Regions from separate parts of the Comamonas sp. GB3 AK4-5 genome, predicted to be linked through region 2. Evidence: predicted binding sites of a transcription regulator. Region 2 holds the regulator's gene; the other holds the start of a gene.
What was found. The regulator LexA, encoded in region 2, represses DNA repair genes until DNA is damaged. The targets are predictions, from matches to a motif close to ACTGTATNNNNATACAGT.

Region 1 (4,551 bases), 710 kb from region 2:
TGCTGCAGCAGGCCTATGAGAATCTGGGCTACCCCGGCCAGCGCTTCAATGACAGGCTGGTGGCGGTGATAGACCATCTGCTGGCCACGCCCGATCCGACAGCCCCGCTGGCCTTGAAGCTGGTGCAGGTCCACAGCCAGGCGCAGCCGGGCGTGCCACAGGCGCCGCAGCAGCCTTGGCTGCGTTATGAGTTTGCGGACAGCGAGTTGCAGAACGCCTCAGCGGGGCAGAAGATTTTGCTGCGCATGGGGATTGGCCACACGCAGCGCATCAAGGCGCAGCTACGCGCCCTGCGCGCCCAGATCACCAAGCCTTGAAGCCAGCCCTGAAGGCCGTGGATGGTTAATCGTTTGGAGGCGGCCATACAGCGCCTCATGCTTTGTTGCTGGCCCTTGCCGTACGCAAGTACTGTCTGCGGGCCAGCGTCGCGCCTGAAGCGCTGTCTGGCCGTTGTGGTTGTGCTTTGGGGCCCGCTGCGGTTTTTTGACCCACTCCTGCCACCCAATACCGTGCGTTGTGGTGATGCGCGCAAAAACAAAGGCCTGCATCTGCAGGCCTTTTTTCAGTCTTGGCTGTCGTCCTTAGCGGGCTTTTTGCCGCGGCCGGTGAGCTTGTCCTTGATCTCCAGCACACGCGTGACGGCCGAGCCCATGCCCATCAGCTGCATGGCAGTTTCGGGTTGCAGGCGCTGCACATCGTCAAACCAGGTCATCAGCTTTTCGATGAGCTGGTACATCTCCTGCATGCGCTGCTGGGCATGTTGCTCGTCTTCGGACTGGGCCGATTCCAGCAGGGCCGAGCGCAGCATGGACTGCGTGGGCTCGATTTCGCGGCGGCGGCGCTCTTCGGCCAAGCGGCGAAAGATCTCCCACACGTCTTGCGGCGCTTCAAAGTATTCGCGCCGGTCGCCGGGGTGGTGGCGCAGGTTGACCAGTCGCCAGGACTGCAGCTCCTTGAGCCCCATGCTCACGTTGGAGCGCGAGAACTCCAGCGTCTCGGCAATCTCCTCGGCATTCAGCGCGCGCGGCGACAGATAGAGCAGGGCGTAGATCTGGCCGACGGTGCGATTGATGCCCCAGCGGCTGCCCATTTCGCCAAAGTGTGAGACGAATTGCCGATTCAGCGAAGGGAGAGGCGAGATCTGAGACATGTTTTGTATTGTGCCTGCGGATTTAAATATTTCAGCATGGAGTGAAATCGCGGGCACACAGCCTGGCTGGGCGCCATGCGTTCAACGGTGCAGCTCGCCCGCGCTTTCGGGTTGGAAGTCGATGCCATCCACACGCACCGTCACCTTCTGGCCGGTGGGGCTGGGCATCTGAAACTCATCGCCCACGCTCAGGCCCAGCAGGGCAATGCCCACGGGGGCAAACACCGACACCTTGTCCGCGCTGCCATCCATTTCCCGGGGGTAGACCAGGGTCAGCGTGTTGGTCTTGCCGCTTTCCAGCAGGGTGAAGCGCACGGTGGAGTTCATGGTCACCACGGTGGCCGGCATCTCGGAGGGCTCCAGCACATCGGCGCGGTCCAGCTCGGTTTCCAGCGTGTCGCGGCCGGGGAAATCGCCAGACATCTTCTCCAGCAGGGCTTCGATGCGCTCCAGATCCAGGGTCGACAGAGTGATGGTGGGCTTGCGCTCCATGATGGGGCTCCTTGCGGTGGAAGGGGTTGAACCGTGCGCGTGGCGCTGTATGGCCAAGTCCACACGGACAAAAGCCCGGGCAACGGGGTTGTCCGGGCCAAGGCATCGTGAAAAAAGCACCATCTTGGTGCGATAGGCCCATTGTCTGCCGGCCGGGCGCTTCTGCCAAGCGATCCCGCACGCCGAAGTGCGATATGTGACAGCGGCTTGCAACTTTAAAAAAAGGAGCTAGTAGTGCGCTCCATCACTGTACCGGGTCGCTATTTGTTTCTGCATGGTTCAACCTGGAAAGCCTTGGCCGTGAAAAACACCTTGTGCAAATAACTGTATTTATATACAGTTAAATCCATGCCGCAGCCCTCCCACCCTGATACCCCCGACGCCCTGCAGCCCGTCACGCTGCACAAGGGGCGGGCCGCGCTCAGCCAGATTGCCCACCGCTTTGCCCGCGATGCGCGCGAGGCGATGGACGACGGCTGGGGGCAGGGCGCTGAGGGCGAAGACGATGCCTTTACACCCGCCGCCCTGCACACCCAACTGGAGTGGGAGCAGTGCAAATCCGCCTTCAGCCGCCACGACTCGCCCGATCTGCCTTTTCACCTGGGGCTGAACCCCTATCGGGGCTGCGAGCATGGCTGCATTTATTGCTATGCCCGGCCCACCCACGGCTATCTGGGTTATTCGCCGGGGCTGGACTTTGAAACCCGGCTGATTGCCAAAGCCAATATGCCCGAAGTGCTGCGGGCCGAGCTGTCCAGGCCCAGCCACCGGGCCGCGCCCGTGATGCTGGGCTCGGTCACCGACTGCTACCAGCCCATAGAGCGCGAGCTGGGGCTGACGCGGCGTGTGATCGAGGTGCTGGCCCAGGCGCGCCACCCGTTTTCCATCGTCACCAAGGGCAGCGGTGTGGAGCGCGATCTGGACCTGCTGGTGCCGCTGGCGCGCCAGCGGCTGGTGGCCGTGTACGTCACCCTCACCACGCTGCAGCCCGAGCTGGCCCGCAGGCTGGAGCCCCGGGCCGCAGCGCCGCACCGGCGGCTGCGCACCGTGCGCATCCTGGCCGAGGCCGGTGTGCCCGTGGGCGTGAGCCTGGCGCCGCAAATCCCTTTTTTGAACGATGACCTGGAGCAGGTGCTGGCCGCAGCCCACGCGGCCGGCGCGCGCCAGGCCTTTTATGCCGTGCTGCGTCTGCCCTGGGAGGTGGCGCCCCTGTTTGAAGCCTGGCTGCGCCAGCACTACCCCGACCGCGCCCAGCGCGTACTGGAGCGGGTGCGCGATCTGCATGGCATCAGCGAGGAACAGCGGGCCGAGGGCAAGGTCTACAGCAGCCAGTTTGGCCAGCGCATGAAGGGCCAGGGCGCATGGGCCGATATGCTGGGCCAGCGCTTTGCCCTGGCCTGCCGCAAGCTGGGGTTGAACCGCGAGCGGGTGCGGCTTGATTGCAGTCTGTACCACCACAGCTTGCTGTCAGGTCAGCAGAGCTTGTTTTGAAGAATGTTTGGGAGTGCTTGGTTGTCTCGTTGGGAGGCGGCCATACAGCGCTTCATGCTTTGTTGCTGGCCCTTGCCGTACGCAAGTACTGTCTGCGGGCCAGCGTCGCGCCTGAAGCGCTGTCTGGCCGTTGTGGGGGGCGGTCTGAGTGCCCGACCCACTTCCCTGGCCCGCTCCGGGGTGCATCAATCCAGGGCTTCGCAGTCCTGAGCGCTCATGCAGTCGGCAAAGCTTCTCCAAACGCAGCAGCCCAGAACGACTTCAGCAGCAGGCTGTCGCTGCGCTCGCGCATGGCATAGACATAGGTGGTGGTGTGGGCCGGCTCGCCTGCAATGCGCACCGGACGCAGGCGCGGGTCGGGCACAAACTCCGAGGCGCAGACCGTGCCCAGGCCCAGTCCATGGGCCACGGCCTCGCGTATGGCCTCGCGGCTGCCTATCTCCAGCGCCGTCACCGGCTGCACCGCATGGGCGGCCAGCGCAGCCTCCAGGGCCGTGCGGGTGGTGGAGCCTTGCTCGCGCCAGATCAGGGGCTGGCCGTGCAGCTCCTGTAGCGCGATCTCGCTGCGCTGGGCAAAGGGGTGGGCCAGCGGCGCCATCACGATGATGGGGTGGCGCGTATAAGGCCGCGCCAGCAGCTCGGGCCGCTCGTGTAGGCCGGCCAGCACGGCCACATCGGTGGTGTAGTGCTCCAGGTCGTGCAGCGCCTGCTGGGAATTGCCCACGCGCACCGACAGCTGCATGCCGGGGTGGCGGGCGCGGTAGGCGGCCACCATCTCCATCACATGGAAAGGGCCCACGGCGCCAATCTTCAGCTCGCCCTGGTTCAGCTGGCCGGCATCGCGCAGCAGAAAGTCGGCCTCGGCCTCCAGGGCGAGCAGCTTGTGCGCAAGCGGCAGCAGGCGGGCTCCGGCGCTGGTGGGCCACATGCGATAGCCCTGGCGGTGAAATAGCGCGCTGCGGCTGCTTCGCTCCAGCGCGGCAATCTGGGTGGACACCGTGGGCTGGCTCACCCCCAGGGCGCGGGCGGCAGCGCTCAGGCTGGCATGGTGGGCCACGGCCACAAAGGCGCGGTAGCGGGCGGTACTCATGGCAAAGCGGCGAATCAGAAAGGGAGGGGGCCGGAGTGCATCTCCAGCTTTTGTCTATGGAAGCTATGGCGGCCGATTCTGAATCTTTCACATGGCAGAAATATGTCAGCCCTAGCATGGCTGCCAATGACGCAACCCTGCGCTGCGTCGCTACTGCCGGTATGCAGGCCCTGCATGGGAATACCTTGAAACGCATACTGCACCAGCACAGACAGCTCACTTTTTTGAAACTTCTCCGCCATGACCCAGAACCTCCACCCCGCCGCCGTTTCTGCCGCTGCGCGCTCTTCTTCCACTGCCAACCTGGCACCGCTGCAGGCCGTCATCT
Region 2 (4,551 bases):
AGGTGGAAGGCAAGGACGATGTCACCGGTGAAGAGCTGGTGCAGCGCGAAGACGACAAGGAAGAAACCGTCAAAAAGCGCCTGGATGTCTACAGCAACCAGACCCGCCCCCTGGTGGACTACTACAGCAACTGGGCCAAGGCCGACGCCGCTGCTGCCCCCAAGTACCGCGCCATCAGCGGCACCGGCAGCGTGGAAGAAATCACCCAGCGCGCGCTGAGCGCTCTGGCATCCTGATCGCAGCTGCTGCACAGCAAAAGGCCGGTGGTGACACCGGCCTTTTTTATGGACAAATCCAAGGAAAACGCAGCACCTGACTGCACAGGCAGCTCACTTTTTAGCTCTGCCTAGCGGCCCGACGCCTTCCCCTTTTGGGGAAAGGTTGAGATGGAGGCGCCCCAGCCTCCGCCGCCACACTATCTATCCGTTCGGGGCCAACCCATCAGCTCCAGCATCAGGCTGATGCGCGCCTTCACCGCAGGCAGTGCGCTCACGCGGCTGTCATCGGCACCCTGGGCCTGGACGATGCGGCCCTGGGCGCAGCGCGTGGTGCAGCGCACAGCCAGGCCATGCGCCTGGGCATGGTCCAGCGCGGCATCCAGGGCTTTGTGGGTGGTGCCGTTGCCGGTGCCCGCCACCACCAGCCCGCGCACGCCGGCCGCGCACAAGGCCTGCACCTGGGCCAGGGCCGCGGCGGCGCTGCTGCCCGCATGGCTGAGCAGCACCTCCACCTGCGGCCAAGACTCGGCCTCCGGCAAGGCCGTAGCCGGGGGCTGCGGTGCGGACTGGACCTGGACCGCCGCCATGCTGGCTGCCGCCCAGCGCACCCGCCCCTCTTCCACCCAGCCCAGCGGGCCGGCTTCGCCGCCGTCGAATGCATCCACCCGGTAGGGGTGGACCTTGCACACCTGGCGGGCGCTGAACACCCGCCCCGCAGCCACGACCAACACGCCCCGCCCCTGTGCAGCCGCATCGGTCGCACAGGCCACGGCATCGCGCAGATTGCCCGGGCCGTCGGCGGAAATGGCAGTGGCCGGGCGCATGGCGCAGGTCAGCACCACGGGCTTGGCAGGCGCCAGCACGCATTGCAAAAACCAGGCCGTTTCTTCCAGCGTGTCCGTGCCGTGGGTGATGACGATGGCCGCCACATCATCGCGCGCCAGCAGCTGGGCACAGCGCCGGGCCAGCAGCAGCCAGGTGGCGTGATCCATATCCTTGCTGTCCAGCTGGGCCAGTTGCTCGGCCTGCAGCGCGGCACCCGCCAGCTGCTGCAAATCGGGCACGGCCTGCAGCAGCTCGGCCACGCCCAACTGGGCGGGGCGATAGCCCACGCCGGTACCGGCATGCTCGGCCAAGCCCGCAATCGTGCCCCCCGTCCCCAGGATGACGATGTTTTTGCCACATTCCACTTGCAGTCCTTTCCAAACTGGTCAAAAATACAGGTACTGGATGAACACACAGTATTCATCTTTGATCGATCAAGGAATGCCCATGGACCACCCCAAGCTCACCCCCCGGCAACAGCAGATTCTGGACCTGATCCAGTCTGCCATTGCCCGCACCGGCGCCCCGCCCACCCGGGCCGAGATCGCCAACACCCTGGGTTTCAAATCCGCCAATGCTTCGGAAGAGCACCTCAAGGCCCTGGCCCGCAAGGGCGTGATCGAGCTGGTCAGCGGTACCTCGCGCGGCATTCGCCTGTGCGCCGAGACGGTGCGCAGCATCAATGCCGCACGCGGCAACAGCTTTGCCCTGCCGCTGTCCGCCATGCAGCCGCTGCAGCTGCCCCTGGTGGGCCGGGTGGCGGCGGGCTCGCCCATTCTGGCGCAAGAACATATCGACCAAACCTATGCCGTCGAGGCCAGCATGTTTGCCCACAAGCCCGACTACCTGCTCAAGGTGCGCGGCATGTCCATGCGCGACGCCGGCATCCTGGACGGCGACCTGCTGGCCGTGCAGTCCACCCACGAGGCCCGCAACGGCCAGATCGTGGTGGCCCGCCTGGGCGATGACGTCACCGTCAAACGCCTGCGCCGCGCGGGCCAGCGCATCGAGCTGCTGCCCGAAAACCCCGACTACCCCATCATCCATGTGCATCCGGAAGAGCCTTTTGCCATTGAAGGCCTGGCCGTGGGCCTGATCCGCAACACGCTGATGTAACGCGCCCAGCGCCACAGGCCGCCGGCTCAGCCCGAGCCCCGGCAGCCTCCCCACCAGCGCTACGGCGCTGCCTGCCACCGCACCGGCACCTGCCTCGCGCATGCCCCGGTCGGGCTTTGCTCACCTTTTTTCCGCTCCGCATCAGGTTTTCATGGCCTGAGGGAGTTTCTACGCCCGCGACAGAAAGCGAGTCCTCCATGCGCCTGTTCACCACATCCCGCACCCTTGCCGGCTTTGCCACCTCGGCACCACGGTCGGCAGCGCTGTCGACAGCCTCTTCCCTGCGCCAGCCACGGGCTCGCCGCACTACAGCGCGGCACGGCGCCTCCCGCGCAGGCACAGCGCCAAGCGCCGGCAGACTTGCCAGCCATGCAAGCACCCCGACCGCCCCGCTTGCTGGCGCACAACTGCCTGCCATGGCCGCCAACGACAGCAGCTATGACGCCGTGACCCTGGACGACAAGGTGCGCATTCTGCGCAGCGACGCCAACGACCACGCCCGCATGGTGCTCAGCGGCCGCATGGCCGATGTGTGTGCAGCGCTGGAAAAGATGTCATAACTCCCTGGGTCGCCTACGACGCCATCCCCCAAGGGGGACGACACCGGCACGGCGGGGCGGCCCTTGCGCGGCGTCTCCGAGCTCGGTTGCGCCAGCTTTATGCGTATTGGATCAAACAAAGCTTGAGATGATCTTTGCAGCCCCACCGAGAGCGTGAACACGCTCTGAGACATCATGGGCACCGCTCTTGCCACCCGGTTGCTGATCTGTATGGCCTATATGCCTGGCACGCAGGCGCACAATGGCGGCATGAGCCAGATTTCCACCCACATTGCCGACCTGCGCAAAAGCTACGAGCGCGCAGAACTCCATGAAGCGGCCTCCCAGGCCGATCCGCTGGCGCAGTTCGACCAGTGGATGCAGGAAGCCGTGAATGCCCAAGTGCTGGAGCCCAATGCCATGACCGTGGCCACCGTGGGTGGCGATCTGCGCCCCAGCACCCGCATTGTGCTCATCAAGGGTTATGACGCACGCGGCATCGTCTGGTACACCAATTACGACAGCCGCAAGGGCTCGGAGCTGGCGGGCAACCCGTTTGCGGCGCTGCAGTTTCACTGGGTGGAGCTGGAGCGCGTGGTGCGCATCGAGGGCCGGGTGGAGCGTGTGAGCGACGAGGAAAGCGACAGCTACTACCGCAGCCGGCCACTGGATTCGCGCATAGGCGCCTGGGCCAGCCCGCAAAGCCAGGTGATTTCCGGACGCGGCGTGCTGGTGGCCAATGCCGCCAAATATGGAGCCCAGTTTCTGCTGAACCCGCCACGCCCGCCGCACTGGGGGGGGTTTCGCCTGGTGCCCGACCGCTGGGAATTCTGGCAGGGCCGCAAAAGCCGTTTGCATGACCGCCTGCGCTACCGCGCCGAAGCAGGCACCGATGACAACGTGCGGTGGCTGCGCGAACGTCTGGCACCCTGACCCCTGCCCCCTCCTGACCCCGGCCACTGGCGCATCGCGGATTCGATGTGCGTCAAGGTCGGCCACCGCACCATAGCCGATGATGGGGCATCGCATACGGCGTGATACGGCATAAATGGGCTTCGCAGCACAGCAAGAAAACCAGCGATTGCGTCACCAAGGTGTCAGCAAAACATGTGCAAGCCGTCATATTTCCGGCCTGAGCATGCCTGTGCCGCGCAAGTGATTGGGAGATGCCTTGCTCCCGCATAGAATCAGCCGCAATTTGCGGCGCTGCAGCAGCGGCTACAGCCCCACCGGATTTTCACTATTCATAAGCGAGACACCCCGATGACAAACGAAGAAATCTTGGCCCAGTACGGTCCGCGCGAAGCCATGGAGTACGACGTGGTGGTGGTCGGCGGCGGCCCTGGTGGCCTGGCCACCGCCATCCGCCTCAAGCAACTGGCCGCCGAAAAAGGCCAGGACATCTCCGTGGTGGTGCTGGAAAAAGGCTCCGAGCCCGGCGCGCACACGCTGTCGGGCGCCATCATGGACCCCAAGGCGCTGACCGAGCTGATCCCTGACTGGAAGGAAAAGGGCGCGCCCTTGAACCAGCCCGTCACGGCCGATGCCATGGTGTTCCTGAGCGAAAAAGGCTCGCTGCGCACCCCCAACTTCCTGCTGCCCAAGTGCTTTCACAACGAGGGCAACTACGTGGTGCGCCTGGGCTTTGTCAGCAAGTGGCTGGCCGACCAGGCCGAGGCCCTGGGCGTGGAAATCTTCCCCGGCTTCACCGCCGCCGAAGTGCTGTTCAACGACGACGGCTCCATCAAGGGCGTGGCCACCGGCAATATGGGCGTGGGCAAGGATGGCCAGCCCACCGGTGACTTCCAGCTCGGCATGGAGCTGCACGGCAAGTACACGGTGTTTGCCGAAGG

Region 1: a site for LexA is predicted at 1,966-1,983, ahead of ACA027_RS15565 (PA0069 family radical SAM protein). Genes of this name have one in related genera too.

The regions. Positions count from the first base shown of each region.
Region 1 is NZ_CP166730.1:3,433,128-3,437,678, reverse strand. Features, by position in the region: gene ACA027_RS15580 (DUF3014 domain-containing protein) at 1-317, shown strand, start outside; gene ACA027_RS15575 (GbsR/MarR family transcriptional regulator) at 563-1,150, opposite strand; gene rnk (nucleoside diphosphate kinase regulator) at 1,232-1,642, opposite strand; gene ACA027_RS15565 (PA0069 family radical SAM protein) at 1,991-3,133, shown strand; gene ACA027_RS15560 (LysR substrate-binding domain-containing protein) at 3,348-4,223, opposite strand; gene phnX (phosphonoacetaldehyde hydrolase) at 4,464-4,551, shown strand, end outside.
Region 2 is NZ_CP166730.1:2,719,230-2,723,780, forward strand. Features, by position in the region: gene adk (adenylate kinase) at 1-236, shown strand, start outside; gene ACA027_RS12245 (asparaginase) at 416-1,408, opposite strand; gene lexA (transcriptional repressor LexA) at 1,491-2,159, shown strand; gene ACA027_RS12255 (hypothetical protein) at 2,576-2,719, shown strand; gene pdxH (pyridoxamine 5'-phosphate oxidase) at 2,969-3,631, shown strand; gene ACA027_RS12265 (electron transfer flavoprotein-ubiquinone oxidoreductase) at 3,962-4,551, shown strand, end outside.